2 regions of the Lysinibacillus sp. FSL K6-0057 genome follow, and region 2 is predicted to be linked to the other one. Evidence: a T-box and tRNA genes for the amino acid it is inferred to sense, from the RefSeq annotation. Region 2 holds a T-box; the other holds one or more tRNA genes.

Region 1 (16,207 bases), 1.7 Mb from region 2:
TGCTCGCTATAGTGAAGAAGATGGCACATGGATGGTTTATACACATGGTGGACGCAACAAAACAACTTGGTCAGCCATTGAGTGGGCAAAAGAGGCTGTACGGTTAGGAGCTGGTGAGATTTTATTAACAAGCATGAATCAAGATGGAGAAAAATCTGGCTTTGATTTAGCCTTAACTAAAGCAGTACGTGATGCTGTGACAGTCCCTGTGATTGCTAGTGGTGGAGCGGGGCATGCCGAACATTTTTACGAAGTATTAGCACATGAGGTAGATGCAGATGCTGCACTAGCAGCCTCCATTTTCCATTACAAAGAAACAAGTGTAGCGCAAGTAAAAGAATACTTACGTGAAAAAGGAGTGGCAGTAAGATGATAGAGAACATTCAATTTGATGAGAGAGGCCTTGTTACAGCTGTAGTACAAGATGCCAATACAAAAGAGGTATTAACAGTAGCTTATATGAATAAAGAGTCATTAGCTAAAACAATTGAATCAGGGGAAACTTGGTTTTACTCTCGTTCCCGTCAAGAGCTTTGGCATAAGGGCGCAACAAGTGGTCATACACAAAAAGTAGTGTCAATCAAAGCAGATTGTGATCAAGATGCGTTAGTAGTGGAGGTTCTACCGACGGGGCCAGCATGTCATAATGGTACAATTTCTTGCTTCACTGAGGTTATACAGCAAAAAGAGAAGGTCGGCTCTGTGGACATCGTTTCTAAACTTGCTCGTGTCATTGAAAAGCGAGAGCAAGAAATGCCAGAAGGAGCTTACACTACATATTTATTTGATAAGGGCATCGATAAAATCTGTAAAAAGGTTGGAGAAGAAGCAACAGAGGTAGTCATTGGTGCTAAAAACCGAGATGCAGAGGAAGTAAAATGGGAGGCAGCTGATTTAATTTATCATCTCCTAGTACTATTACAAGAACAAAAAGTAAGCATTTATGATGTTCTACATGTGTTGGAAAAACGTCACGAGGAGAAATAACAGCATATTATTGATTGTGTGGTATAATAGGAATTACTGTGTAAAGGAACGTAAAATACGTTCCTTATTTCTTGTTTCGGAGGAAATATATTGGAAAAGAAACGTCAAAATGAGACTCAATCGAATATAGTGTCGTTCATTCCAACAGGCGACTATTATTATAAGAAATCAATTCAAGCAATGAACAGTGGACAAATGAATAAAGCCTATAAATATTTACAGCGTGCGGTAGATTTAAGTCCCGACGATCCAATGATTATCTTGCAGTTAGCCATAGTAGAGTTAGAAGGTCAACGTTTTGAGGAAGCGTATGATCTGCTTCGTCGTGCCTATCAACTTGATCCAGATAATCCAGAAATCATATTTTATATGGCAGAAGTATCAGGATGTGTGGGCATCATGCATGATGCTAAACGCTTTGCAGAAGAATATTTAAAGCTAGAACCTGAGGGTGCTTATGCTGATGAAGCAGCAGAAATATTAGAGTTTGTCGCTTTTGAGCAAGATGATTTTGAAGAGCTTGAAGGATCTGGTGAGGATTTATATCGTCAGGAACAAGCTCGTCGTTGTATGGAAAAGGGAGATTTTCCAGAAGCTATTACTATTTTAGAAGATTTAATTGAAGATCGACCAGCATTTTGGTCAGCCTATAATAATCTAGCACTCGCTTATTTTTATGTTGGAGAAGAAGAGCAAGCTAAGGCGCTCTTGCATACAGTGCTACGTGAAAATAAGGGCAATCTACATGCATTATGCAATTTAACGGTGATTGCGTATTATGAAAAAAATGAAGAGGATTTACAAGAACTGTTAAATGTCCTTGTTAAAATTCAACCCTATACATGGGAGCATCGTTATAAACTTGGTGCGACATTAGCCTTAATCGGACAGTATGAATTAGCCTATAAATGGTTGCGCAGTATGCAAAAGAGAGGCTATTTAGGAGATGCAGGATTTTACTTTTGGTTGTCACATGCTGCCTATTTCTCAGGTCATGAGGAAATTTCGAAAAGTGCGTGGGATCAGCTTCTAGAGCTAGACCCAGACAAAGAGGGCTTCGAACCTTGGCGCCAACAAGAAAATGAATTTGGACTTGATGCGTTGGAGCATGACCGTGATTTTATTGTTGAAAAATTAGAGAGCACGTATACAAGTGAGCGCATTTTTGGTTTGTTTTTACTGAAAGGTACAGCGCATAAGCAAGAAATTATCGCCCATCCGAAATGGATTGATATCGAACAATTAGGCTCTTTTGAGAAATTGTTTTTGGCTTATGCACTTGGACATGAATTTGATAAGAAAAAAAAAGTAGAAGCAAGCTTTTTACGGGCAGTACAGGTCTCAGAAATTTTATTAGAACAATATGGAAAGCTATCATCATTAATTGTCCCGATGTTTCAAATGTGGTTTGTGCTATGTGAACAAGCTTTAGTAGAAAATTATCGTTTTACAAATCCAACAGCAATTGCAGGAGCAAATGATTATTTATTCAGATCTTCACAAATGCTCAAAGTGACAAAAAAGGAAATTGCACAGCAATATGGAGTATCGGTATCTACTTTATCGAAGTATATTGACGAAATCTTAACGTTTTTGCCAAACAGTCATAATTAATGTGTGAGCAACATAGTTGAATAACTTTATACTTTCACATACGATGAACATACTAACGCTATCACCAATTTTTCCTTAGCGTCATTGATCTTCTTCTATAGATGACGTTACACTTATTGGTTGAATGAAGATAAAAAGTATTCTGTTTAGGGGGAAGTATTTATGTCGGAAGAAAAAATTTATGATGTAGTAATTATTGGTGCAGGTCCTGCTGGGATGACTGCTGCTGTCTATACATCTCGTGCGAATTTGTCAACATTAATGATTGAACGTGGTATCCCTGGTGGACAAATGGCAAACACAGAAGAAGTAGAAAACTACCCAGGTTTTGAGACAATTTTAGGACCAGAGCTTTCTACAAAAATGTTTGAGCATGCTAAAAAATTTGGTGCTGAATATGCCTATGGTGATGTAACGGAAATCATCGATGGAGAAGAATATAAAACAATTAAATCAGGTGCAAAAGAATATAAAACACGTGCCATTATTATTACAACTGGTGCTGAGTATAAAAAAATGGGCGTGCCTGGTGAAAAAGAACTTGGTGGCCGCGGTGTCAGCTACTGTGCAGTATGTGACGGTGCATTCTTTAAACAAAAAAATCTAGTTGTCGTAGGTGGCGGAGATTCGGCTGTTGAAGAGGGTGTCTATTTAACTCGCTTTGCTGATAAGGTGACAATTGTCCACCGTCGTGATAAATTACGTGCACAAAAAATTCTACAGGATCGTGCCTTTGCCAATGAAAAAATTGATTTCATTTGGAATACAACTGTAAAAGAAATCAATGAAGCAAATGGTAAAGTTGGCAGTGTAACGCTACAATCAACTGTCGATGGTACGGAATCTGAATTTGCAACAGATGGTGTCTTTGTTTATATTGGTATGTTACCTTTAACTAAACCATTTGAGTCATTAGGCATTTTAAATGATGCTGGCTATATTTTGACAAACGACACGATGGAAACAAAAATCCCAGGTATCTTTGCAGCTGGAGATGTTCGTGAAAAATCACTTCGTCAAATTGTAACAGCAACTGGTGACGGTAGTATTGCCGCGCAAGCTGTTCAACATTATGTAGAAGAGTTATTAGAGAAAATTAATGCCTAACATGGCTATTTTAAGGTAAAAAATACAATTTTAATGTGGTTTTAATATTGCTGTAACTTGTATGACATATAAAAGGTGTATCATTAAAAATGTAATTAGCAATCCCCCTTTTATTTTGTTTAGTAGGTTGTTTCCGCCTCCATTAGGTGGGAGCAACCTACTTTTTTATGTGTAAAAAATCAAATAATCCTATCAGGAAAAACGTAAATTTCGCCCAAGATAAAATGGTTATCTTTGAATAAAACTAAATTGTTAATTGTCTGCGTACAAGAGTTGTAAATGAGGACAAATCTTACAAGGTCTTGTTATAATGAAGAGTAGAATGCAAAAGTGATTAGAGGTGTGCCTATGCAAAGAATTGCAAATTTAATTGCCGTAAAAGACGGTAAAGTATTATTACTTCAGAAACCAAGACGAGGCTGGTATGTAGCGCCAGGAGGGAAAATGGAGAGCGGCGAGTCAATCTTTGAGGCTGCTTTACGTGAGTTTCAAGAAGAGACAAATGTTACACCTTTACATGTTCATTTAAAGGGTGTTTATACGATGGTCATTAAAGAAAACAATGATGTAGTGGATGAATGGATGCTCTATACATTTGTTGCAAAGGATGTAGAAGGTATACCATTCGAAGAAACAAGAGAAGGCAAGCTTGCATGGCACCCAGTAGAGGATTTAGCACATTTGCCAATGGCTGAAGGAGATCGAACTAATTTACAATTTGCTGTTTCGCAATCAGGCATTCAGTATGGCACGTTTGACTATACAACGAATTTTGAATTACTTCATCAGAAAATACAAATTTCAAAAGAACAATAAAGGAGTTGCATGACAGTGGTGGTTGAAGGCCAACAAAGTACACATGAATTGGTTATTATTACAGGAATGTCTGGGGCTGGAAAAACTGTAGCTATTCAAAGCTTTGAGGATTTAGGGTATTACTGTATTGATAATTTACCACCTGCGTTACTTACAACTTTTTTAACTTTACTGAGAGATTCTGGTAAAAATAGTACCCGAATTGCGGCAGTAATGGATATGCGCGGAGGCGACTTTTTTGATGCTCTAATTGGCGCATTGGACCATATACTAAAAGAAGGCGATATTGTTGCTCGTATTTTATTTTTAGATGCAGATGATGCCACATTAGTCAGACGTTATAAAGAAACAAGACGTGCCCATCCATTAGCAGTGAACGGTTTACCTCTAGATGGAATTAAACAGGAACGAGTACTTTTATCTGAAGTAAAGGGCCGTGCTAATTTTGTTTATAACACATCTAATATGAAACCAAAGCAATTGCGTGAAAAAATTGTCAAAGAATTTGCGAGTGAGGCAGATACTATTTTTACCGTTAACATTATGTCCTTTGGCTTTAAACATGGTATGCCGATTGATGCGGACTTAGTGTTTGATGTTCGTTTTCTTAAAAACCCATATTATGTGGAGGAGCTACGTCCAAAAACGGGTCTTCAAACAGAGGTATCTTCTTATGTTTTAGCTTTGGAAGACACGCAAATCCTCATACAAAAACTAACGGATTTATTAGACTTTATGATTCCTCTCTATCGACAAGAGGGCAAATCACAGCTTGTTATTGCTTTTGGTTGTACTGGGGGCCAGCATCGCTCCGTGACATTAGCAGAATTTTTTGGGGCATATTTTGCGGGCAAGGAAAATACGGTTATTACGCATCGTGATATTAATCGTAGAAAGGAATGAGTGAATGGGGAAAAAGCAAACAAAGCTTGTGGTAATTGGTGGTGGCACAGGGCTCTCCACGTTACTTCGCGGGCTGAAGCACCACCCATTTGATATTACTGCTATTGTGACAGTAGCAGATGATGGCGGTTCTTCAGGGCGTTTACGTGATGATTATGATATTCCACCACCTGGGGATGTACGCAATGTAATTGCAGCATTATCAGATATTGAGCCCCTTGTAGAGCAAATGTTTCAATATCGTTTTTCAGCATCTGAAGATTTACGAGGTCATTCCTTAGGGAATTTAATGCTTACGGCACTCACTGACATTACTGGAGATTTCAGTCATGCTATTAGTGAGATGGGAAAGGTTTTAAAAGTTCATGGTCGAGTAATACCAGCTGCTAATAAAAAAATCGCCTTACATGCTGTGCTTGAGGACGGTTCAATTATTGAGGGCGAATCAAAAATCCCGACAGCGACAAAACGCATTAATCGCGTTTTTTTAGTACCTGAAAATGTGCAACCGTTACCAGAAGCTATTCGTGCTATACTTCGTGCCGACTATATTTTAATAGGACCAGGAAGCTTGTATACAAGCATTATTCCGAATTTGCTTGTTAAGGAGATAGGAGAAGCAGTTGTTAAGGCTAAAGGAAGAAAAATATATGTTTGTAATTTAATGACACAAAAGGGTGAAACCATTTCTTATACAGCAGGCGATCATGTAACAGCTATACATAAGCATGTTGGCCATGACTTTATCGATTCCATTTTAGTAAATGATGAAGAACTCCCTAACCCTGTAAAAGAACTGTATAAAGAAGAAAGAGCGGAACCAGTGACATTTGACGTAGCAAAGCTTGAAAGCATGGGATTAGAAGTTATTAAACGAGACATTGCTACAATTCGTCCAGATGGCACGGTTCGGCATAATGCTGCGAATGTTGCAGAATGGCTGGTAGATTATGCTGATATTTACCATCAAAAAGTAAGAGGACCAATAATAGAAACATAATGGCTTTATTGTATATGGTAAGATGAACATATACATAGAAATCAGGATTGAAAGGGGGGCGTGATATGTCTTTTGCTTCTGAAACAAAAAAAGAGTTAACACAAATAGAAGCGGACAATCATTGTATGAAAGCAGAAGTTTCTGCCCTAATTCGTATGAATGGTTCATTATCCTTTGCAAATAAACAACTAAGCTTAGACGTGCAAACCGAAAACGCTGCAATTGCCAGAAGACTATATACGATTATGAAAAAATTGTATCCGTACAATGTGGAATTACTGGTTCGTAAGAAAATGCGACTGAAAAAAAATAATGTGTATATATGCCGTGTAAGAGAAGGTGCGCGTGAGCTGTTAATTGATTTAGAAATCATCTCAGACGACTTTCAATTTAACCATACGATCTCAAGAAAGCTCATTCAAAAGAGTGGCCAAAAAAGAGCTTATTTAAGAGGTGCATTTTTAGCAGGAGGTTCTGTCAATAATCCAGAAACATCAGCTTATCATTTAGAGGTGTATTCTTTATATAAAGAGCATGGTGAAGCATTAATGGATTTGATGAATGAATTTGAACTCAATGCCAAAACAATCGAACGTAAAAAAGGTTTTGTGACTTACTTAAAGGAAGCAGAAAAAATTTCGGATTTCCTTAATATTGTTGGTGCACATCAGGCTATGATGAAATTTGAAGATGTTCGCATATTGCGAGACATGCGCAATAGTGTCAACCGTATTGTAAACTGTGAAACAGCCAACCTAAATAAAACCATTGGTGCAGCATTACGGCAGGTAGAGAATATTCGATTTATTGAAAATTCAATTGGTCTTGATCAACTACCAGAGAAGCTTCGTGAAATAGCACGTCTCCGTGTAGAATACCAAGATGTGACATTAAAAGAGCTTGGTGAAATGGTATCTAGTGGAACGGTTAGTAAATCAGGTGTCAACCATCGATTGAGAAAAATTGATGAGATTGCTGATGCATTAAGGCGCGGTGAAAAAATAGGTGGTTAAGTTATCATACTTTTCAGGTATGAATGTCATGCTAATCGCTTATTGTTCTTTTGCTAGTAAGTGAGGTAAGATAAAACTAATAGATGAACGGTAGTGAAGGGGAGTTTTGAGAATGATTGAGAGAAGAGTCCAGGTTAAATTAAAATTAGGACTACAAGCTAGACAAGCAGCACTATTTGTGCAGGAAGCAAATCGTTTTAGTGCTGATATCTTTCTAGAAAAAGATGAGAAAAAAGTAAATGCCAAATCCATTATGGGTGTCATGAGCTTAGCTGTTGCTAAAGGTACTGAAGTTACTTTAAGTAGTGAAGGTAACGATGCTGAGCAAGCGGTTACAGCATTGGCAACAATTATTGAAAATGAAGATTAACATTCATTGAACACAAAAGGCATCACAGAGCAAATCTGTGATGCCTTTTATTTTTTATTTATTATCGCTACGATGCATAATGTGGTCAATTAAGCCATATTCTTTTGCACGTTCAGCAGTCATGAAGTTATCACGATCTGTGTCTCTTGCAATGACTTCAAGTGGTTGACCTGTGCGTTCAGATAAAATGCCATTTAGTTTTTCACGTAAGAATAAAATACGTTTAGCAGCAATTTCAATTTCTGTCGCTTGACCTTGTGCACCACCTAGTGGTTGGTGAATCATCACTTCAGCATTTGGTAGAGCAAAACGTTTACCAGGTTCACCAGCTGCAAGTAGGAAAGCACCCATTGATGCAGCCATCCCAATACAAATTGTTTGTACCTGTGGTTTAATAATTTGCATTGTGTCATAAATAGCCATACCAGCCGTAATGGATCCGCCAGGTGAGTTAATGTAAAGTGAGATATCTTTATCTGGATCTTCTGCTTGTAGGAAAAGAAGCTGAGCGACAATGGAGTTAGCAACATTGTCATCAATGGCACTTCCTAAAAGGATAATACGGTCTTTAAGTAGGCGTGAATAAATGTCATATGCACGCTCACCACGACTTGTTTGTTCAATAACTGTAGGAATTAAATTCATGTTAAATCCTCCTTAAAAAGCTAAATTCGAATACCTTTACTGAAAATTTCCTTTGTATTTCAGCTGTATCCTTATCATACACATTATAGTCAGGGAAGGTCAAATATTAACCCTGCTAAAGTGAAATTAAAAAAAATAAATTGTTTTTGCATTCTATGGTTGAATTATATAGGATGGGCTTGTATAATAATTAAGGTTATAAGTTTAAAGTACAGGACACTATTTTGCAGGTATGCTTCAAATGAGGGTTATCTACATCATGCTTTTCGTAAGCCTAGAGTGAGTACTTTTTTTTTGTGTCTTTTGCCCTCGTGGTGTAATGGATAACACGTAAGATTCCGGTTCTTGCACTGGGGGTTCGATTCCCTCCGAGGGCGCCATTTTACTGATGAATTGATATACTGTAATAGCTCATCTCCTAATAAGTAGTTTAGCAGCCTGCTTACTGGAGATCGAGAGGAAGAATAACGTGAATACTGTCCTAGTTGGCATTATTCCCCTATTTATTCCTTTCAAACCTTCAAAAAAGCAATAACTCCAAATTATTTTTTAGTGAACATACTGTACGTGAGACTAGCAATAGTCGAAAAAAAGAATCCTATCTGAGGGGATTCTTTTTTTTTGCCTAAATTTATCGAAATTTGGCATGGTTCTCATTGTATATATATTAGTTTTAGGTTTAATTTCTTGTGATTTATACATGTTTTTTCAAATTATATGAATTAATTATAAATTTATATGAAAAAATATTTAGTTTTATGCGAAAAGTTGTTGTCTAAATACTATATTGTTAATATAATTGACCTAATAGTCTAACATTTCCGAATTGCGAAAAATAATACGTATTTTGGAAAATTATCGAACTAGGGGGAAATACAATGAAAAAAACAGGTTGGATGTTACTGATGATTATCGCAGCTTTAACATTAGCACTTGCAGGATGTGGTACAAAAGATGATGCTTCTTCTGGTAGTACACCTTCAGAAGACGGCGGAGATGGCAAGAAAGTATACAAAGTTGGTACTGAGGCCACTTTTGCACCATTTGAATCTGTTGACGATTCAGGGAAAATTGTAGGGATTGATGTCGATATTTTACAAGCTATTGCAGATGAAATGGACTTTGAAGTTGAGTGGAATAATATCGGGTGGGAACCAGTTTTCCAAACAATTAAAAATGGTGAAACAAATATCGGAGCTTCAGGAATCACAATTACTGAAGAGCGTAAAGAATCATTTGATTTCACAGAACCATACTATGAGTCTCAATTATTAATTGTTGTGAAAGAGGATTCAAAAATCAAATCTCTTGATGAATTAAAAGATAAAAAAGTATCAGTACAAATTAATGCTACTGGTCATATGGCGGCGAAAAAGCTACAAGGGGAAGCAAGTACAAATATTATGGCATTTGAAAGTCAGCCAATCGCGATTCAAGAGATGCTAAATGGTAATGTTGATGCAGCTATCGGAGATAATGCGGTAGTTTATGAATATATGAAAGCTCATCCAGATCAAAAACTAAAAGTAATTGAAGATGACGCATTCGATAAAGAATACTATGGCTTCATGGTTCAAAAAGGGAATAAAGAATTGTTAGATAAATTAAATGAAGGTCTTAAAAAGATTAAAGAAAACGGTAAATTAAAAGAAATTACGGGCACTGATTTTGAGTAACAAATGAATGACATGATGCTACTAACATAGTAATTTTGCTAGCGGCTCATTTATTATTCGTAATTTAAAGGGGAATGGGGTTTTCGGATGGACATCTTTGACTTACGCTGGGACATTGTCTGGAACTACCGAGATATGTTTATACGAGGTATTGGCGTAACACTTATTTTGACACTTAGTGGTTATTTTGGCGGTATTCTATTAGGGCTATTTTTAGGTCTTGGAAAATTATCGAGTAAAAAATGGATTTATTGGCCATCTAAACTATATATCGATTTATTCCGTGGAACACCGATGCTTGTACAAATCTTGTTAATTCACTTAGCAGTTATTCCAACAATTTTTGGTCATTCTTTAGGTTATATGGTATCGGGGATTACAGCGCTTATTTTAAACTGTGCTGCTTACAATGCAGAAATTTTCCGTGCAGGGATTCAAAGTATTGCAAAAGGGCAAATGGAGGCTGCACGCTCTCTTGGGTTAACACATAACCAAGCGATGCGTAAGGTCATTTTACCTCAAGCATTTAGACGTATGATCCCACCATTAGGGAATGAATTCATCGCATTATTAAAAGATTCTTCACTCGTAACAGTTATTGCCGCACCAGATATTTTATATGCTAGTAAGGTAGTAGCTGGTGCAAGCTTCCGCTTCTGGGAACCGTATATCGTTGCAGCATTATTGTATTTAGTTTTAACATATGGTGTAACGAAAGTTGTAGCATTTATCGAGAAACGATTTAGCAATAGTTATGTCCCTCGTAAAGCTAAGGTAGAAGGGCGGGAAGCAAGATGATAAAAATTGAAAACCTACACAAGTACTTTGGTAAGCTTGAAGTATTAAAAGGAATCGATTATGAAATTCAAGAAAAACAAGTTGTCTGTGTCATTGGGCCATCTGGATCAGGAAAAAGTACATTTCTACGATGCATTAATATGTTAGAAGAAGTAACAGATGGTGCTATTTATATTGAAAATGTAAAGATTAATGATCCTAAAACGAATATCAATGAAATACGTGCAGAAGTGGGCATGGTGTTTCAACAATTTAACTTATTCCCGCATATGACTGTTATCGATAATGTCACGATGGCACCTATGCAAATTCGTAAAATGAGTCGTGCAAACGCAGAAGAACTAGGACATGAGCTATTAAAAAAAGTTGGACTCGACAGCAAGGCCTATAATTATCCTGAGCAGCTATCGGGTGGTCAACAGCAGCGTGTGGCAATTGCTCGTGCCTTAGCGATGAAGCCAAAAGCTATTTTATTTGACGAGCCAACTTCAGCACTTGACCCTGAAATGGTAAAAGAGGTGCTAGATGTTATGAAAAACCTAGCGGCTGAAGGGATGACAATGGTGGTTGTGACGCATGAAATGGGCTTTGCTCGTGAAGTAGGCGATCGAGTAGTCTTTATGGATGGAGGCTATATCGTAGAAGAAGGTTCTCCAGAGGAACTATTCGGCAATCCACAAAGCGATCGAACAAAGGCGTTTTTAGGAAAAGTTTTATAAAGCTGAAAAAGCGAACGACATGCTCGTTCGCTTTTTTGTGCTAAAAAAAGCAGTCCATGATGAGTATTCACCATGGACTGTTCTTATTTAATGAAGGGGATTAGATGTTGTGTCGTATGCATTTAGCATCGTTTGCATATCCTGTTGGGAGTACTGAGGCACCTGATAATAGCCGTGTTTATTTTGATAAATGGATAATTCGTATCCCATTTCAATGCAGTTAGGAATACTATCTGCAACAACGCGACGAACAACAGGGTTTGTTGTCTCCAACGCAGCGGTTGTCATACATTTTGCTGCGCCTTTTTGAGCACCAAGTAAGAATCCAGAAATGGCTTCATCATTTATTTCATTAGCATTTTGCATTGGCTTTTTCGGTTGACCAGGATTTAAGCCATATTTGAAGTCATTTCCTGTTTCCATTTGGTAACGTCCTGTTGGAACAGATGGATCGTGCCCTGTTTTAAAGGACTCTACGATTGTATTATACATACCTAGAGTGAAATTATATTGACGATCCAAAATGTTGAGTAATTCAGGGTCTTTTACATGGGGACGCAAAATAATGGCTTGGTTCATACCTGCAATAATTTCGCCAATTGTTTCATGCATGTCCATCATTTCATGGCCACCATGATTTAGGCTATGCTGTTGGTTGAAATTTGTTTGATTGGATGATTCGTTGTAAAACGATTGTGACAAAAAAAACGCCTCCTCAATAATTTTTTGTTGCAGTATTTAGTATGTCGAGTCAATTCAATTTCATACGGTATAAATGTAAAGGTAAAAATGTAGACTAATGATAGAAGGAAAAGCAAGTCAAGGAGGCTAAAAATTGAAAAAGTTGCTTGGACCAATTGGAATAATTGTCATTATTCTTGTTGTAATCGCCTTATTATTCATACCTAAATATAATAGCCTGGTGACAGCCGAGGAAAATGTTGATTCTAAATGGGCACAAGTTGAAAATCAGCTCCAACGTCGCTATGATTTGATTCCCAATCTGGTGGAATCTGTGAAAGGCTATGCCAATCATGAGCAAGAGGTGATAACGAGTATTACGGAGGCGCGTGCCCAAATGGGGAGTGCAAGCTCACCAGAGGAGCAAGCTGTCGCCAATGATGCATTAACGGGCGCTCTTAGTCGTTTACTAGTCGTTGTGGAAAATTATCCAAACTTAAAAGCAGATGCAAACTTCCGTCAGTTAATGGATGAGCTAGCAGGTACTGAAAATCGCCTGGCGGTAGCACGTGAGGATTACAATAATGAGGTGCAGCAATTCAATAAACATGTTAAACGTTTTCCTGGTAATTTGATGGCAGGGATGTTTGGCTTCGAACAAAAAGAATACTTTAAAGCCGCAGCAGGAGCTGACAAAGCACCATCTATCAACTTTAGTCAATCAGGTACACATTAATGAAACGTTGCATTGTACAGATGATCATCGTTTGTTCGGTGCTTCTTTTTTTCTCGGATATAACGAAAGCAGCTATGCCGTCACCCATGAAAAATACGTATATACATGACTTTGCCAATGTAATTTCAGCGAATGTCAAAGAAGAGTTAAATCATTATTCAGAGCAATTGGATCAAGGTACGGGTGCTGAAATCATGGTAGTCACAGTTGATAGTCTTCATGGACAAGAGCCAAAGATGTATGCAACAAAATTGATTCGGTCATGGGGCATAGGTGATAAGGAGAAAAATAACGGTGTCTTGATTTTAGCTACTTTTGGTCAAGGGGAAGGGAATAACGACGTTGTAATCGCTGTGGGCCAGGGCTTAGAAGGAGCATTACCAGATGGTAAATTAGGACGCATTTTAGATAATGCCTTTTATCCTTCGGCAAGTACGGGTAATTTAGATCAAGCTTTTCAAGCGACCTATACTGAAGTTTTTCGAGCTGTTGCCCAAGAGTATAATTGGAACGGTGAATTACCAGCACATACAACCGAAGGGGAAGACATGCCCACTTGGTTAATTATCTTAATCATTATCGTTGTCATTATTATTTATTCGTTCTTTTCGAAAGGCGGCGGAGGTCCTCGCAGTGGAGGCTATGGAGGCTATCCAGGTGGCTTTGGTGGAGGGCGTTCAAGTAGAGGTGGCTTTGGCGGATTTGGTGGAGGATCTTCCGCCGGCGGAGGAGCAAGCCGGAAATTTTAATAGGGGTAGTGGCGAACTAATTAGTTTAGTTCGCTTTCATTATGAATCAATTAAATTCTCTCAATTATTGACAATAATGCTAGAATTGTTATAATTTAAATATATCGACAATCGATATAACGTAAACTGATATAGGGAGGAATCATTTTTGAAAAAAAGATTTTTATCCGCATCGTTAGCAATTATTTTAACAACCTCTGTCGTTATACCTGCAACAATGCAAGAAGTTCGTGCTGCCAACGAAACAACTAGCACCGTGATAGCACAAGAAGAACGATTGACAGCGCAGGAATTTTTGAATTTAGCTGTAACAACTTTAACATTCCAGCACGGCTCAGATTCAATGCGTCAACAAATTATTGATAAATGGGTAAAGGCTGGGGAATTCACAGATTTAAGTTTGACGATTAAACATGATGAAGCGGCTCGAATTTTAGTAAGAGCGTTAAATAAAGAAGAAAAGGAGGCTTCACTTGCTGAGTATTTAGAGAAAGCCAATAAAATTGGTTTATTTAATGGCTTATCATTAAGTAGTGAAGCAATATCAAAACAAGATGCAGTAAAAATTTTAAACAATGCAAAACAAGAAAAAAATGGTTCCAATCATGAAGGTGTAAAGGAAATTTCAGTTGAAGACTTTATGAAGAATCCTGGGAACTTTGGTTATGAACTTTCACCTGATGGCAATTACATTACTTTTTCCTCTGCTTGGGAGAACAGATCCAATGTTTTCGTGAAAAAGATGAATGATGATAGTGAGCCCGTTCGTGTTTCTAATTCAAAAGATCGTGATGTTGCAGGATTTTTCTGGAAAGATAATAATTTACTATATTTAAAGGATAAAGGTGGAGATGAAAACTTCCATATTTATTCTACAACATTTAATGGCGCTGAGGAAAAAGATTTAACACCATATCCAAACGTCACAGTTGGCATATTAAGTGGTCTGCAAGGTGTTAAAGATGAAATACTTATCATGATGAATAAGGAAGATGCAACAGTTTTTGATGTCTACAAGCTGAATGTAAAGACTGGTGAAACAACTCATGTTGCAAAAAATCCTGGTAATATTACGAGCTGGCTAGCAGATCGCAATGGAAATGTGCGAATTGCCGTAGCTTCAGATGGTGTGGAAGGAACGATTCTTTATAGAGATTCGGAAAAGGATGAATTCAAGCCATTTATTGAAATGGAAGCTGGCGATGAAGTAATGCCACTAGCATTTTCTAAAGACAATCAATACATTTATGCTACATCAAATAAAGGTAGAGACAAAGTAGAAGTGGTGAAATACGACTTAAAAGGTAATGAAGAAGTCATTATGTCTAATGATCAAGTAGATGTTTCGGGTGTCTTATATAGTGCTGAACACGATAAATTGCTATATGGTGCATATATAACAGATAAACCACATTATCAATTCTTTGACGAGAACTTTGAAAAGCTTTTCCGTAAAATTCAAAGCAAGCTGAATGTGCATGAAAGTGAGCTTGGTATCAACGATTACAATAAAGAAATGACAAAATTTATTGTGAGTGTTTCAAGTGATACTGTCTATGGAAAATATTATTACTACGATTCAACAACAGATGAATTAACAGAATTGGCCACTTTAAGTCCTTGGTTAAATCCGAATGAACTTGCTGAAATGCATCCAATTTCTTATAAGAGCCGAGATGGTTTAACAATTAATGGCTATTTAACTTTACCGAAAAATAAAGAAGTGAAAGATCTCCCTCTTATTGTCAATCCACATGGTGGACCATGGGCACGTGATATGTGGGGCTTCAATCCAGAAGTACAATTGTTAGCTAATCGTGGCTATGCAGTGCTACAGGTGAATTTCCGTTCATCAACTGGATATGGTAAAGAGTTCCTTCAAGCTGGAAATAAGCAATGGGGTCTGAAAATTCAAGATGATATTACAGATGGTGTCCAATGGGCAATTGACCAAGGCATTGCAGACCCTGATCGCATCGGTATTTATGGTGCATCATTTGGAGGTTATGCAACATTAGCTGGTATTACGTATACGCCTGATTTATATGCTGCAGCAGTTGATTATGTAGGGGTATCTAACATATTCACGTTATTAAATACCATCCCACCTTACTGGGAAACTATGCGTAACATGTTTTATGAGCGCGTAGGTCACCCAGAGAAGGACAAAGAATTATTAACAGCTGTTTCACCTGTTTTCCATGCAGATAAAATCAAAACACCATTATTTGTCGCTCAAGGTGCAAATGACCCACGTGTGAACAAAGCAGAATCCGATCAAATTGTGGAAGCCTTACGTGCTAGAGGTGTGGATGTAGAATACATGCTAAAAGATAATGAAGGACATGGCTTCGCTAACGAAGAAAATAGAATTGAATTCTATAATGCCATGG
Region 2 (16,207 bases):
CAACTTTTGTGGTAAATACGATCATCAATAAATTGGGGCCAGATGTAGTAGAAAAGCATTGGACAGGAGATGACAAGCTTTTGCATATGCTGCAAAAGGTGGCTGAAGTGAGTGATGAGGTTGTCAGTAAAATTCCTGTGAAATCGCCAATTGCTCAGTTTGTGAAGCAAGAGAGTAAAGATAAATAATAATATTATGTAAACCCATAATGCCCTAAAAAAATAAACCTGTGATAAGCAGGTTCATTTTTTTAATAAATTCCGGAGCTGTTGTACAGGTACAAACAGGCCGACACGTCCAATGGGCTCATATTTCATCGTTGCAAAGATCACCCCAATAACCTCGCCCTTTTGATCGATGACAGGGCTTCCACTATTCCCACGATAAACAGGTGCTTTTAGCATCATCACAGGCTCCTGCCAATCCTCTAATTGAATGGATTCTAGCAATGTCCCCTCATTAGCAATGCCCGTAAAAGCAAGTGGATTTCCAATAAAATAGACATGTTCATTAGCCGAGTAAGGTGGCTCTTCTGCAAGAGGGAGATAGGGGAGCTGCTCGGCTTCCACTTGTACTAAGGCTAAATCTACGGCTGGATAGCTCTCGATTAATGTTGCCTCCATCAACCCCTCATCTGGAAAGACGACAGATAATGTTGTGGCATTTTCTACTACATGGGCATTGGTGACAATTAGACCATCAGGAGAGATGGCAAAACCAGTGCCTTTACTGGAGCCTGTCGAAATTTCAACGACTGCCTTTTTATAGGTTTGTATATCCTCTTGTGCTGAGAGTCTCGTTGAAACCTTGATAAATTCAAGTGCGGGTATGGAATAAATTTGAAAAATCAGGGCGAACGTATTGAAAAACAGCACCATTGCCATGCCCCACACAATCCAGCGTACAAGAGGCTTTTGTTTTTTTTGCTTTTTTCCATGAATGCGTTCTTCTCGCTCCTGTGCCAATGCTTTTTGCTGTTCCTCGAGTACAAGCTCAATAAATTCTTCTTCCGTTAAGTCTTCTTGCTTTGGTGTTGCATTATGTATTTCACTCATCTATGGCCCCCCTTTGCTAAAAAACAGACGCCCAAGCAGGACGCCTGTTTTCATTCAATTATTCTATTTTTTGCAAGGTTGATGTCACAACAAATGGCTCATCTTGCTCTGTTTCCATCGTATCCTCTGTGCGGATTAGGCCAATATCTTTTGCAAAATATTTGATTGTCGTCATTTGATCTTTAGAGCGGCTTAGCTGGATGACATCTTGATAGACCGTTGTGCCTGTATCGACAGTGGCGGTCGTTGATTCAATGGTCCAACCTTGAAAGCTCATCCCGACTTGTAATGGCTTTTGAAGTATGGTTTCCAGTACAGGGTAAGAAGCTGCCGCTGCTGCACTTGGCATGCTTGGATTGCTGTCAACGGGTTCTCGATAGACAAGATCAATGCTTGCATCGGTTATACGATAGATTTTTAATAGTGTCACACCACCATTATCCTCTATTTGTGCGATATGCTGTGTATCGAGATAGGTTGTTTTTAGTGTGAAGCTGGCAAACTCATTTCCTTCCCCTTGAAAAGAGGCGACGGATCCATCAGGTGGAAAATAGGATAGAAGTGACGTTTGATCTTGTTCATCTGATTGCTTGTCCTCCACAGGTGGTGTTGGCGATGGCACAGGCTCTTCTTTGACTTCTTCACGACAGCCAGCAAGTAGAAATGCAAGAGAAAGTACGAGAACATGGTATCTCATAAGCACACTCCTTCGCTATTTTCTTTCATTATACGTGAATGGAGGGCGTTATACGAATGAAATGAGGTTTTTATCTAATAATAATATTATGTAAACTGCATACTAGAAACTTGTAACAGAATGGAAAATTAACTATGATAGAAATGAAGTTAAAAATGGGGGGCAAAGATATGTATAGACAAGTAGATGATTTTTTACAAGAATGGTCAAATGCATCGAAGGGAACACTGCAAGTATTACAGGCTTTAACAGATGACAAGCTAGCGCAAAGTATTGTAGAGGGTCATAGTACACTTGGCTGGTTAGGTTGGCATTTAGTTGGGGCGGCTGGTTATTTTAGCTATCTAGCAGGGTTAAAAGTACCAATGATTCGTCAAGAAGATCCTGTACCAACGACTGCAGCTGAGATCGTGACAGCCTATGAAAGCGTTGCAAATGGTATTAAAGAGGGAGTGGCTAAGCTTTCGAATGACGATTTACTAGAGGTAGTAAATGGCTTTACGGCGCCCATGCCAAAAGGGGCTTTATTACGTGTATTAATCGACCATCAAACACATCATCGTGGACAAATGACGGTCCTGCTACGTCAAGCAGGCTTACCAGTACCTGGTGTGATGGGACCAACAAAGGAAATGCAATAACCATGCAAGCGGCAGATATATCGTTTATCTGCTGCCTTTTTTAAATTGACACTTACCTACTAGTAAGTTAGTATAAAGCCATGACAAATAGAAAAATGCAAATTATAGAATTAACATTGAAGAATATTCAGGAAAAAGGTTTCACATCATTTAGTTATGAGCATTTAGCAAAGGAGCTTGGCGTTACGAAGGCAAGTATTCATTATCATTTTGAGAAGAAGGGAGATTTAGGGATCGCTGTTTGCGAAAGAATTCAACAAGGGTTAGTGGGGGCTTATACACTGATTAAGGAGTCCACTATGCCAGCTGAGGAAAAGCCTTTTGCCTTTATTATGCAGCGAGTAAAATTCCTTGAGCAAGATGGTGTTTGCCCTATCTCAGCTTTACAGGCAGACTATCAAGAATTACCGCAACCGATGCAAGAAAAGCTTCAGCAGCTTAGCCAAATGGAAATCGATGTTTTTGTAGAGCTACTGAAAGATGCTAAACAACAGGGCGCACTCCAAGCCACTAATGATTTGGAGGCACTAGCTGTATTCCTTATTTCAAGTACGAAAGGGGCATTACAATACAAACGCGTTTTAGGAGAAGCATTCTTTCTCAAAATGCTGGCGCAATTACAGGAATTGTTAAAATAAAAAACGAAAACAAAAAGGAGCGATGTACATGGTACGAAGAGTCGTAGTTACTGGATATGGTGTTGTTTCCCCGTTAGGTAATTCGGTATCAGCCTTATGGGAGAATATAAAAGCAGGACAATCAGGGATTCAAAACATTCAAGGGGAGGCATTTAGCGGCATTAATACGCAAATCGCTGGGACGATCACGGATTTCGATGCAACGCAGTATATGGATAAAAAAGAAATCAGTAAGTATGATTTATTTGTACAATATGCTGTTGCCGCTTCCCAACAAGCCCTGACGCAAGCCAATTTAAATATGGAGCAGGTGGATAAAGAGCGTTTAGGCGTATACATTGGCTCAGGCATCGGGGGCATTGAGACGATTTTAGAAAATCATCAGGCTATGCTCGATAATGGGCCAAGAAAGGTGTCCCCGTTTATGGTACCGATGATGATTAGCAATATGGCTGCTGGGATTCTAGCGATTAAAACGGGCTTTAAAGGGCCAAGCTTTTCACCTGTTTCGGCCTGTGCGACAGGAAACCAGGCCATTGGAGAAGCATTCCTAGCGATTCGACATGGCTATGCGGATGGTATTTTAGCAGGTGGAGCGGAGGCACCCATCAATCCACTTAGCTTTGCAGGATTCTCTCGTATGAAAGCCATGTCCACAAGAAATGATGCGCCAACAAAGGCTAGTCGACCATTCGATAGCGAGCGAGATGGCTTTGTTATGTCTGAAGGGTCTGGCATCGTGTTCCTAGAGGAATATGAACACGCCAAACAAAGGGGTGCTACGATTCTTGGTGAGATTGTTGGCTATGGTGTCACAACCGATGCTCATCACATTACAGCACCTGATTTTACGGGCGCTGCCAATGCCATGAAGCTCGCATTGAAAATGGGCGAAATCAATGAATCAGCTGTCGATTATATCAACGCACACGGCACAAGCACACCGGAGGGAGATAAATCTGAAACGAAGGCTATTAAAAGCGTTTTTGGTGACCATGCCTATCACTTAAAGGTCAGCTCCACAAAATCAATGACAGGGCATCTCTTTGGAGCAGCTGGTGGAATCGAAGCCATTATTACATTGAAAAGTATAATGGATGGCATCATTCCACCAACGATCAATTATGAAAAGCCAGATCCCGAGTGTGATTTAAATTATGTTCCAAATGAGGCGCTTCATCAATCCATTCACTTCGCTTTATCCAATGGATTCGGCTTTGGTGGTCATAATGCTGTGCTAGCCTTTAAAAAGTATGAGGAATAAAGCAGTAGATTGTTGATAAAGGGATGGTATGAAATTGGATGTTCATACCATTTTTTACGTTTGTTCGATCATCTTGCTAAGAGAAGGAGGAGCGTAAATCAATAAGTTTTTCTTATGATAAATAACTAGAAATTCGTACTATTACTTATGTTTATGATATGGTAAATTCAAGGGAAAAGGGGGATGGATGATGAGAATTTTTGATGCCCATTTTCATATTATTGACTTTGATTTTCCGATTATTGAAAATCAAGGATATACACCACCGAGCTATGTAGTAGAGGATTATCAAAAGGATACAGTGAATCTCCACATAGCAGGGGGTGCCATTGTATCAGGGTCTTTTCAAGGATTTGACCAAGCCTATTTATTAAAAGCATTGAAACAGCTGGGTCCCGCATTTTGTGGGGTAACGCAATTACCTTATTCAGTTACGGATGATGAAATTGTTCATTTACATAACAATGGGGTAAGGGCATTACGCTTTAATAGTAAACGAGGTGGCTCAGAGGATTTATCGCAGCTAGATACATTTGCACGAAGGGTTTATGATTTGGTGGGCTGGCATAGTGAGCTCTATATCGATGCGAAGGAATTACCAGAGATAGCCGCCACCATTGAAGCTTTACCAGCCATCTCCATTGATCATTTAGGGTTGTCGGAAGAAGGGCTGCCACATTTATTAAAGGTGGTAGATAGGGGGGTACGTGTCAAGGCGACTGGCTTTGGTCGTGTGGAGCTAGATGTGAAGCATGCGTTACAAGCGATTTATAACGTCAATCCAGATGCGCTCATGTTTGGAACAGATCTGCCGTCCACAAGAGCCAAACGACCTTTTCATGATGGGGATGTGGAATTGATTCAACAGCTATTTGATCAACAGGCTGCTGATAAAATTCTTTATAAGAATGCGCTGCAATGGTATTTCCAGCGTTGAATACCAAAAAAGAATCCATTTTGGCATTAAAATGGATTCTTTTTTGATTGTGACGGTACTAAGCATTTCGATAGTTGGCAAACATAATTTCATTATAATATTGATCTAATTGGGGCATACCCAGCTCTTTTGCGATCATTAGCTCAGCCTCTCGGTCATATGGTACTCTAATGAATTGGATGGCATTGTTTGAATAGGTTCCATCTAGGATCGCATAGGAAGCGGAAGTTAGGTCAAGTGAATTACCGACACTCCCCACATTACAAAGAATTCCTTGTTTATATGTATGTAAAAAAGTTGTATGGATATCGCCATAAAACACAATATCAGGGCGTTTCTTGTAATGGATTGAATTGGTTACTTCATTATTTTCAAACATAGATAAACGCTTTTCAAGTGGATGACTCGGTAAAATACGTTCAAATTCACTTCTTGGAGATGCATGGAAAAATCTAATGAGCTGCCCATTTAACTCAAGGTCAATATGGAAGGGGAGGGATCCGAGGTACTGATAATCTTTTGCTGTTAATCGATCTTTCAACCATTGAAGATAATCATTGTCAGTAGGGGATTGAATAAATACGTCCCAATTGCCTCGAACGACTTGTTCGCAGTTCTGTTGGATAAGCTCTATACATGCAGATCCTTGAGGGCCTTTGCCGATTAGATCACCTAAACAAAAAATTCTGTCAATCTTTCTTAAGCGAATGTCGTTTAACACGGCCTCTAATGCCGTTTTATTGCCATGAATATCTGAAATAATTGCAATTTTCTTCATGAAGCTTCCCCCTCATCAGTGCTATACTTCTTTATTCTATAAAAATCCTTATAATCCTTTAAAAACCAGATAAACGCAAAAAGACATACATATTTAGCAAACAAAAAAACCCTCTACCAACATGGGGTAGAGGATTTTTGTAAAGCTTAGCTTAAGCCTTGGCTATCTTTCCACTCTAAAAATTCATCATATGTTAATTGCTTATCTAAAATCGAGCCGTCTTCACGGATTTCGATGACACGGTTAGCGATTGTTTGAATGAACTGATGGTCATGTGATGTGAAAATCATCGCGCCTTTGAAACGAATTAAGCCTTCGTTCAATGCTTGAATAGATTCAAGGTCAAGGTGGTTCGTTGGTTCATCTAATAAAATAACGTTTGCTGTCGCAAGCATCATTTTGGATAGCATACAACGTACTTTTTCGCCCCCTGATAGAACAGCAGGGGATTTTTTTACTTCTTCACCAGAGAATAACATACGTCCTAGGAAACCACGTAGGAAGCTTTCTGTTTCATCATCTGGAGAATATTGACGTAGCCATTCCACTAATGTTTTCTCAGAACCTTCAAAGTACTTGTCATGATCGTTTTCGAAGTAGCTTTGAGATGTCGTTACACCCCATTTAAATGTGCCAGCATCTGCTTCTTTTTCTTCCATTAAAATATCAAGAAGTGCTGTTTTCGCCATAGGGCTACCAAGTAAAACAATTTTATCTTCTTTGTTCAATGAGAAGCGAATGTCCTTGAATAATGTTTCACCTTCATTACTTGCCGTTAGGCCTTCTACTGTTAGGACATCATTACCGATTTCACGACCGATTTGGAAGTTGATGAATGGATATTTACGGCTTGATGGCTTAATATCATCCAGCTCAATTTTATCCAGCATTTTTTTACGAGATGTTGCTTGCTTCGATTTAGAAGCATTCGCAGAGAAACGTGCGATAAACGCTTGTAATTCTTTAATTTTCTCTTCTTTTTTCGAATTTTGGTCTTGTGCCATTTTTTGCGCTAATTGAGAAGATTCATACCAGAAATCATAGTTCCCTACATATAATTGGATTTTCGAGAAGTCCAAATCCGCAATATGTGTACATACTTTGTTTAAGAAGTGACGGTCATGGGATACAACAATAACTGTATTCTCAAAGTTAATGAGGAACTCTTCCAGCCATTGAATCGCCTTTAAGTCAAGGTGGTTGGTAGGCTCATCGAGTAATAGCACATCAGGCTGACCAAACAGTGCCTGTGCAAGTAATACTTTGACTTTGTCAGAACCTTCAAGATCACCCATTAGCATGTAATGAAGATCATCTGAGATACCTAAACCGTTTAATAGTGTAGCCGCTTCTGATTCAGCTTCCCAACCGTTTAGCTCTGCAAATTCACCTTCTAGCTCTGCAGCACGCATGCCATCCTCATCTGAGAAGTCTTCCTTTGCATAGATAGCATCTTTTTCTGTTTTCACGTCATAGAGGCGTTTATTCCCCATAATGACTGTGTCGAGCACTGTATGCTCATCGTATTCGAAGTGGTTTTGTTTCAGGACGGATAAACGTTCGTCCTTGCCCATCGATACATTCCCTTCCTGTGCTTCAATTTCACCAGAAAGGATTTTTAAAAATGTTGATTTACCAGCACCATTTGCCCCAATTAAACCGTAGCAATTGCCTGGTGTGAATTTTATATTTACGTCTTCAAATAGTTTACGATCGCCATAGCGAAGACCTACATTACTAACTTGAATCATGCAAGTTCCTCCTTTTTTCACAATGGCTCTAGTATAGCATGAAATATGTTCCATAGTCTATAAACATTATTAAATCAAGGTTTGGCGTTCTTTCCACATTTTTTGTTAAACATAAACTGAATAAAGATACAATAAAAAATTAAATTTGGTGTAACTTTCTGCGAGCGTGAGGCGTCTATATTGTAGTGTGATTAACTATTTTTGAAAAAGAATAGAAATTTGACATCATTTACCATGGAGATTTTAGTTGCTTCTTCACAAAGGTATCGTCTAAAATGATTCTGACTGTTTTTTTATGTCAAGTGAATCATCACTGGTGCCCACAAGCCCATCCCCGTTTTGAATGCCAGCTATTCGTTGCTCTTTCATTCATACTAGATTGATGTTGCTAAAGTTAGAATAAAAAACATCACAATCCTCATAAATGATTTCATTCATTTATCTTGATGATAATTTCATAGAGAATACTGTAAGCAAAAGCATTATTCGTTTGCGGTAATGATATGCCTGCATTCAACTAGGACATTCAGCCCTTGAGGCGGGAATGATGATTAAATAAACACATCGATGGAAATTTTAACAATTGGAGGTATATTATGGGTAAGGGCTTATTATGGACAGCCACTTGTGTAATAGTAGTTTTACTTGGGTTTGGTAGCTACTATTTTATTAAAGATATAACAAACTCTATGGCATACAATAAATTAGTGGATGAGTATAAAAAGCCAGAACCAATTGAACATATAGAGGCAGAATATGATGTCATCGTCATCGGTGGTGAACCAGAGGGTGTGGCTGCGGCGGTGGCTGCTGCACGAAATGGTGCGAAAACATTGCTGGTCGAAAAACGACAAGAGTTAGGTGGATTATTTACATATGGTATGCTGAATTTCCTTGACATTCCTCGTGATGGCCATAACAACTCGATTAGTGAGGGGATATTTAAGGAATGGCATGAGCTTGTTAGAGGGAAAGACGCTTTTGGCATTGTAGGTGCTAAGGCTGCTTTTAAAAAGCTGATCGATGAAGAGCCTAACTTAACCTTATCTGTGCAAACCGAGGTCGTGAAAGCGAATGTCAAACAACAACAATTAACGTCTGTGGAATTAAAAAATGAGTACGGTACATATGTTGTAACAGGAAAATCATTCATTGATGCCACACAGGATGCTGATTTTGCTGCCATGTCGGGCGTTCCTTTCTTTGTAGGTGGGGAAGATATTGGCATAAAGGATAAACGCATGGCTGTGACCTTAATGCTGCATTTAAAAAATGTCGATTGGGATGAAGTGAAAAAAGCAGCTAAATCCAATGTATTTGGCGGTGCCAATTTAAATCAGACCGTTATGTGGGGCTTTACAAAGCTGCATGATGAATACAAGCCTTTGCAAGAGGGCACAAGGTTACGAGGGTTGAATTTAGCACGTGTAGATGATGAATATTTCATTAATGCCCTACAGATTTTTGGTATTGATGGCTTGAACGAACCTTCAAAACAAGCGGCCATTGTCGCAGGGAAGAAGGAAACGCTACATATTCTAAAATATTTACAAGCAAACTTCCCTGGGTTTGAAAAGGCTGAAATTGTTAGCTATCCAGAAGAACTCTATGTACGAGAAACGAGACATATTTGGGCAGAGTATCAATTACCAATGGCTGACCTTTGGAAAAATAGTGATCAGTGGGATAGCATTGGGATTGCCTCTTATCCAGTCGATGTGCAAGCACAAACGCCTCATGATTACGGCTATGTGATTGCTGCACCAAAGCAATATGCCATTCCTTTCCGTTCGTTAGTACCAAAGGACATTGATGGCTTACTGGTAGTTGGACGCTCTGCAGGTTATTCATCACTCGCTGCTGGTAGTGCCCGCATTGTTCCTACAGGGATGGTGACAGGGGAAGCGGCTGGGACTGCGGCTGCTCTTGCACAGAAGCATGATGTAACCTTTAGAGACATGAGCAAGGATAAAAAATTAATCGCTACGTTACGAGAGCAATTGACTAAACAAGGTGCCTATGTCGACTCATTTTCTGTAGACTATCCATATCAAGAGGAATGGTATGATGAAGCCATTCAAACGCTCATTAATTATGGCCTTGTAGTGGGTGGCTATGATAATGACTTAAAAGTAGACAGTAAGGCGACAAAAATAAAGTTTGCTAAAATGTTAAAAGAGAGTATGCTACGTGCTGGTGGAGAAAGTGCATCAGGCATGAAGGATCAGCTCGAAATTGTCATCAATAAAGTTTATAATCAAGGCGATGAAGCTATTGAACGAGATGAGCTAGCTCAGTATTTGGCTGATGTCCTCATCGGTGAATCCAATGCGACTAGCTGGGATACATTAGTTGAAAAAGGAATGGTCACGGAGCAGGTAGCCAAAAAAATCTCTGACAATAAGGAACTAAAATTAAAAGAGATGTATGCCATTATGGCTGATGTTATTCATTATGTAGAAAAGAAACACTCCTCTTCTTGAGGAATGTTTCTTTTTTTTCTATTGTCTATCCTTTTGATCCAATTGATAGCTTATATATGTTAGCACGGAAGCTATGAGTGCTAACATTCCACCAGCCCATGATAGTTTGTCTAGACTCCCCGTGGCAACAACAATCCCTCCAATTGCGGCCCCTAATGCAATGCCCACATTAACAGCTACAGGGGTTAATGAGGATGCAAAGTCTTTGGCAGACGGGGAATACCTTTCTGCTAGATCCATAAAGTATAGTTGAACAGTTGCATTCACAGCATAAAGCATGACAGCCATTAACATAATACTCATCAAACCCAGCCACGTGTAGGACATCGTGAAATAGAGGGTAAATAAGATAATGGCCTGAAAGATGAATGTATAGCGCAATTTACTAAGACCGTTATGTTGAGCGATCTTGCCAGCTAAAAGATTACTAAAGATCGAAAAAAAACCATAGATTAACAGAACAATACTGATATATTTCGTATCAATCCCAAGTTTGTTTTCTAAAATTGGCGTAATAAAAGTATAGATTGTGTATGTTCCAGCAATCGTAAAAACAGGAATGAAGAATGCTAGAATGATTTTAGGTTGCTTAAATAAACTTAATTGGTCTGATAGCGAACCTTTTGTTCCTTTACTATTCCGAGGTAGCACAAAGAGGCTGATGACAAAGGCAATCCCTCCTAATAGAGCCGTTAACCAGAATGTCATATGCCAATTACTCCATTGACCCACCATCGTTCCTAGCGGTACACCCATAACGTTGGCAATGGTAAAACCAGCAAATAGTAAGGCGATGATAGAGGATCTTTTTTCCTTTGGCATACAATCATTTGCTAAAGACATAGATAATGCTGTTAGCACACCGCTGACAACAGCCGTAACAACTCTAGAAGCCATTAAAATACCATATGAGCTAGCTAAGGCACTTACTATATTTCCAAGTATAAAGATAGCAATGAACAGTAACATGAGTGGATATTTTGCAAATCTACTAACAAAACCGGTTAAGATAGGTGTACCAATGGCATAGGCAATCGCAAATCCAGAAACCAAGGAACCAGCAGTGGCAATGGTAATGCCTAAATCTGTTGAAACCTCTGTTAATAATCCTACAATGACAAATTCACTTGTTCCCATGACAAAAGTTAATAATGTTAAGGTAAAGGCTAAAATTTTATGTTTATGACTAAGTGTATTTTCTTTCATCAAATAATGACTCTCCTTTTATATTTATATATCGAGAATAATCGATATATTATGCGAAACCTAATCAGTATAGCGTATCTATTTATCGTGAATAATCGATATGATAACTAAAACAGAAACCCAATTAATCATTTTGGGTATCTGAGACAAGAAACGAAGCAATTTGATGAATCGTTTCTTCTTTTAATTTATAATATGTCCATTGACCATGACGAAAAGATTCGAGAAGTCCAGCTTTTTGCATCATATTTAAGTAGTGAGAAACGGTTGATTGAGAAGTTTTAGCTTTCTCTTGAATATCACCAACACATACGCCTCCTTCGATACTCACTTTTGGGAAATGTTTCTCAGGTTCCTTCAGCCACTGTAAGATGTTTAGCCTCGTCTCGTTTGATAACGCTTTGAAAATTTCAATTGGTTCCATATGACGATAATATATCGAATTATCTCGATATGTCAATTGCTAAGTACCGTCATTTTACAGTAAAAATGGTTGACGCCAATAAGGAAGTCCGGTAATATATGTAAAAATCATAGAAAAATTCGATGAAAAAGAGAGTAATTGATGGGATGACTGGCAAGCGAGTTAGGGATGGTGTGAGCCTAATGCAGGGACCATGAATGAAGCGCACTTTGGAGAAGATTCTCGAACAAGTAGTAGAGAATAGCGGGGCGTCACCTCGTTAACAATGGAAAGTGGTCATGTCACATGGCAACTAGAGTGGTACCACGGGATTATCATGCTCTCGTCTCTAATTTTAGAGGCGAGGGCTTTTTTATTTGGACAGGAGGAGAATTAAGATGAATAAACAAATCGCGGACAGTATAGCAGTCGCATTAAATCAACAAATAACAGGAGAGGAAATATTGTCATTATTAGAAAAACCAAAAAGCTTGGAGCTAGGGGACGTGGCCTTTCCATGCTTTACTCTAGCAAAAGTGTGGAAAAAATCTCCACAAAGTATCGCTGCAGATATAGCAAGTCAATTAAACCATGATAGTATCCAGCGTGTGCAAGCTGTTGGAGGCTATGTCAATATTTTTCTAGCTCAAGAAAAGGTGACGCAACAGGTGTTAAGCAAGATTCTGCGCGACAAGCAACAATATGGCACTATGCCAACAAAGATGGAAGCAGTCGTCTTGGATTTTTCATCTCCAAATATAGCGAAGCCATTCTCGATGGGACATTTACGTTCAACGGTCATCGGCAATGCCTTAGCAAATATTGTAGAGAAAAATGGCTATCAAGCCATTCGTATCAATCATTTAGGGGATTGGGGTACACAGTTTGGTAAGCTGATTGTTGCTTATCAGCTATGGGGAAACAAACAGGCCATTTCAGCGTCACCGATTGAGGAGCTATTAAAGATTTATGTGAAATTTCATGAAGAGGCAGAGCAAGATCCAACACTGAATGAGCAGGCTCGTGCCGCCTTTAAAGCATTGGAGGACGGTGATGCAGAGGCACTGGCATTGTGGCAATGGTTCCGAGATGTGTCATTAGTAGAGTTTCAAACAATATATGAGCTGTTAGGAATTGATTTTGATGCCTTTACAGGTGAAGCCTTTTACAATGACAAAATGACACCGGTTGTGACAGAGCTAACAGACAAAGGGCTCCTTGTGGAATCAGACGGAGCGTATGTTGTAGAGATGGGGGAGATGCCTCCATGTTTAATAACGAAAACGGATGGGGCCACACTTTATGCAACGCGTGATTTAGCAGCCGCCCTGTATCGTCAACAGCACTACCAGCCCAAAAAGATGTTCTATGTCGTTGGCAATGAGCAGTCCCTCCATTTTAAACAGCTTTTTCAGGTCATCGAAAAAATGGGCTATCCTTGGGCAACGAATCTACAGCATGTCCCATTTGGCATGATGCTGAAGGATGGCAAAAAAATGTCGACTCGTAAAGGCAAAGTGGTGTTATTAGCAGATGTGCTAGCAGAGGCCATTGCGACGGCGAAGCGTAATATTGAGGAGAAAAACCCTCATCTTCCAAATAAAGAGCGAGTAGCACAGCAAGTGGGCGTTGGAGCAGTAATTTTTAATGATTTAAAATACCATCGCCTAAACGATATTGAATTTTCAATCGAACAAATGATGAATTTTGAAGGGGAAACAGGACCATATGTGCAGTATACGTATGCGCGTATTTGCTCCATTTTAGACAAAGCAAATGCACCTTCTCAAGACATGATATTCACACCATTAGGTGAGCAGGCTTGGCCGATTATCTTATTACTGGAGCAGTTTCCAAAAGCGGTATCTATGGCTTTTGAGCAGGCTGATCCGTCCCAAATAGCGAAATATGCCTTACTACTGGCACGTTTATTGAATAAATATTATGCACAGCACAAAATATTAGCAGATGATGAACAACAAGCATCACGTCTCGCACTTTGTCATAGTGTGGCCATTGTCTTAAAAGAGTCTTTAGCCTTATTGGGTATTGAATCCCCTGAAAATATGTAATAAACATTAGCCATTTAAAAGCAAATGATCCAATCATTGACCATCCATCGAAAACATGGTAAAAGGATAGAGGAATCGATGCAAGTTTTTCATAAATGAATGTTGCGTAATAGTAGAGAGGATCGAATAAATGGCTAAAAAACAATGGACCGTTTCACTCACCCTAGTGGTCATTAGTATATTTTTTGTAGCACTCAACATGAGACCAGCCGTCACGGGAATAGGACCGCTTTTTAATGTGCTGATGACATCGTTACATGTCTCGACTACAAGCATCAGTTTTCTTACATCCATCCCCGTTTTTTGTATGGGCTTGTTTGCACCTTTGGCTGTCCCGCTACAGCGAAAAATGGGCACGAAATCAGCTATCACCCTTTTAGTGACCCTCCTTGTTGTCGCCAATGGGCTACGCTTTTTCCAAGCAAGCTATTTCTTGCTCATCGTGACAAGCTTCGCAGCAGGCTTAGCGATTGCGATGATTGGTCCTATTTTAAATGCTTATATTAAGAAAAAGTTTCCCGAACGCTTCACGACAGTTGTCGGTATTTATTCATTCGGTATTGGCGTAGGGGCTACTTTAAGCGCGGCCTTAACCGTGACTTTTTATCAGGGGTTCGGTAATAGCTGGACAGTCGCCCTCGGCATGTGGTCAATACTCGCCGTAGTCGCGCTCGTTATCTGGCTATGGGCGATTCCATCCGGGCACAACGAGCAGCTGCAACAAGTAACTGCGACAGAACATGCCCGTAATCCGTGGACATCTAGACGTGCTTGGGTGATCCTCTTGTACTTTGGTTTACAAACGTCGCTCTTTTTCTCGATCATGTCATGGCTCACACCGCTACTACAGGATAAAGGCCTGTCATTAGAGGCAGCAAGTGCCATGCTGACCATAATGTCCGTTGTACAAATGATAGGGAATATGGCGGTGCCAATTCTCATGGAAAAATGGCCAAGTCGAATGGCCTGGCTGCTAGTGTTAAGCTTTGTTGGCGTGATTGGATTTATGCTACTGTGGCTCACATCGGGTATTTACCTATGGCTGGCTATTTTATTAATTGGCTTTATGTTAAGTGGACTATTTCCAATCGGTCTATTGTTGCCTCTTGATGAAGCCAAAAATGATCAGGAGGCCACGAGCTGGTCATCCATGGTGCTAGCAGGTGGCTTTATGGTAAGTGCGATTATCCCCATCCTAATAGGCGTTTGCTATGATTTAACAGGTAATCATACATGGACGTATCTGATCTTTGTCCTATTAATGCTTGGCATTTTGGCAACGACTGGACTGCTAAGAAAAAAACATCGTAAGAGACATGTGTGACGTTGCACATGTCTTTTTTGGTGAAAATTATTTTGAGGGTATGATATCCTTCCATTCTCACAGCAAATTTCGTCTTCCCTCAATATTAATAGGTAGAAAGAAATGAATTGAGCATAGTAGCTGCATTTTTCTAATATTGATAATTTCATAATAATATTATGTAAACTTGAAACATCCTCACGCCTTGATTATGATAGAGAAGAGAGAATGTTGAATAGAAAGTTTTGGTGAAGGTATGTATAAAAAGATGCTCGTTTTAGGAGCGACAGCTTTACTTGTAGCAGGCTGTGACAGTCAAATAGGTACAGGTTGGTTTCAAAATAAAAAGGCAGACGTGCAAACAGAGGGAGCGGTGACGAAGCAACAGGAAAAAATTGTACCAGAGGTCAAAGTGATTGGAGAGCATGGTGTTGGTGCAGGTATTATTATCAAGCAACAGGATGATCAACTGTATATTTTAACGAATGGCGCACTGGTGGCATCCAAACCAACTGCCCTTGTTCAATTTGGTGAGGACAAGCTGGTAGCAGCAACTATTCATGTCATGTCAACAGCCTATAATATGGCCATGTTACGAGTATCCTATCAAGCGGATGTGCAAGTGCCTAATCTCTATGAAGGTGAGCTCAATCAGCTAGCTGTTTATGTGAATGGTTTACCTTATACGATTCAAAAATACCAAGATAAGGTAGCGGCCTATTTTATAAAAGCAGAACAATCCATACCTCTAGGAAGCCCTGTCATGGAGGCTGAAAATGGAGCCATTGTCGGTCTTTATGTTAATCGACAACAGCAGGGAGAGTCCCAGCCATACATATTGCCTATAAAGGAATTTCAATCATCCATTGATGAATGGATTGACGAGGGCATGACAGCCAGTGTACGACTATCCCAATCGAAAAATTTATATCCCTATATCGAACAAGGGGATAAAGAAGCTGTACAGCAAGCAATCGAA

The links. A T-box is a leader RNA that pairs with one kind of tRNA and senses whether it is charged. The one in region 2 lies ahead of argS (arginine--tRNA ligase), so its partner is inferred to be a tRNA-Arg.
Region 1: it encodes a tRNA-Arg, which carries the amino acid that the T-box ahead of argS (arginine--tRNA ligase) is inferred to sense. The anticodon was not compared.

Annotation. Positions count from the first base shown of each region.
Region 1 covers NZ_CP152047.1:4,154,262-4,170,468, reverse strand. The annotation lists gene hisF (imidazole glycerol phosphate synthase subunit HisF) at 1-373, shown strand, start outside; gene hisIE (bifunctional phosphoribosyl-AMP cyclohydrolase/phosphoribosyl-ATP diphosphatase HisIE) at 370-987, shown strand; gene MHB40_RS20825 (tetratricopeptide repeat protein) at 1,078-2,601, shown strand; gene trxB (thioredoxin-disulfide reductase) at 2,764-3,708, shown strand; gene MHB40_RS20815 (8-oxo-dGTP diphosphatase) at 4,057-4,524, shown strand; gene rapZ (RNase adapter RapZ) at 4,534-5,427, shown strand; gene MHB40_RS20805 (YvcK family protein) at 5,432-6,427, shown strand; gene whiA (DNA-binding protein WhiA) at 6,493-7,440, shown strand; gene MHB40_RS20795 (HPr family phosphocarrier protein) at 7,553-7,810, shown strand; gene clpP (ATP-dependent Clp endopeptidase proteolytic subunit ClpP) at 7,865-8,455, opposite strand; tRNA gene MHB40_RS20785 (tRNA-Arg) at 8,761-8,835, shown strand; gene MHB40_RS20780 (basic amino acid ABC transporter substrate-binding protein) at 9,334-10,131, shown strand; gene MHB40_RS20775 (amino acid ABC transporter permease) at 10,219-10,929, shown strand; gene MHB40_RS20770 (amino acid ABC transporter ATP-binding protein) at 10,926-11,648, shown strand; gene MHB40_RS20765 (spore coat protein) at 11,736-12,350, opposite strand; gene MHB40_RS20760 (LemA family protein) at 12,484-13,065, shown strand; gene MHB40_RS20755 (TPM domain-containing protein) at 13,065-13,814, shown strand; gene MHB40_RS20750 (S9 family peptidase) at 13,963-16,207, shown strand, end outside.
Region 2 covers NZ_CP152047.1:2,449,183-2,465,389, forward strand. The annotation lists gene MHB40_RS12005 (DUF1232 domain-containing protein) at 1-188, shown strand, start outside; gene MHB40_RS12010 (serine protease) at 243-1,055, opposite strand; gene MHB40_RS12015 (hypothetical protein) at 1,114-1,752, opposite strand; gene MHB40_RS12020 (DinB family protein) at 1,923-2,393, shown strand; gene MHB40_RS12025 (TetR/AcrR family transcriptional regulator) at 2,474-3,031, shown strand; gene fabF (beta-ketoacyl-ACP synthase II) at 3,060-4,295, shown strand; gene MHB40_RS12035 (amidohydrolase family protein) at 4,486-5,232, shown strand; gene MHB40_RS12040 (metallophosphoesterase family protein) at 5,291-6,010, opposite strand; gene MHB40_RS12045 (ATP-binding cassette domain-containing protein) at 6,157-7,761, opposite strand; gene MHB40_RS12050 (FAD-dependent oxidoreductase) at 8,358-10,244, shown strand; gene MHB40_RS12055 (MFS transporter) at 10,263-11,450, opposite strand; gene MHB40_RS12060 (metalloregulator ArsR/SmtB family transcription factor) at 11,575-11,874, opposite strand; T-box leader at 11,988-12,207, shown strand; gene argS (arginine--tRNA ligase) at 12,252-13,925, shown strand; gene MHB40_RS12070 (MFS transporter) at 14,056-15,249, shown strand; gene MHB40_RS12075 (hypothetical protein) at 15,485-16,207, shown strand, end outside.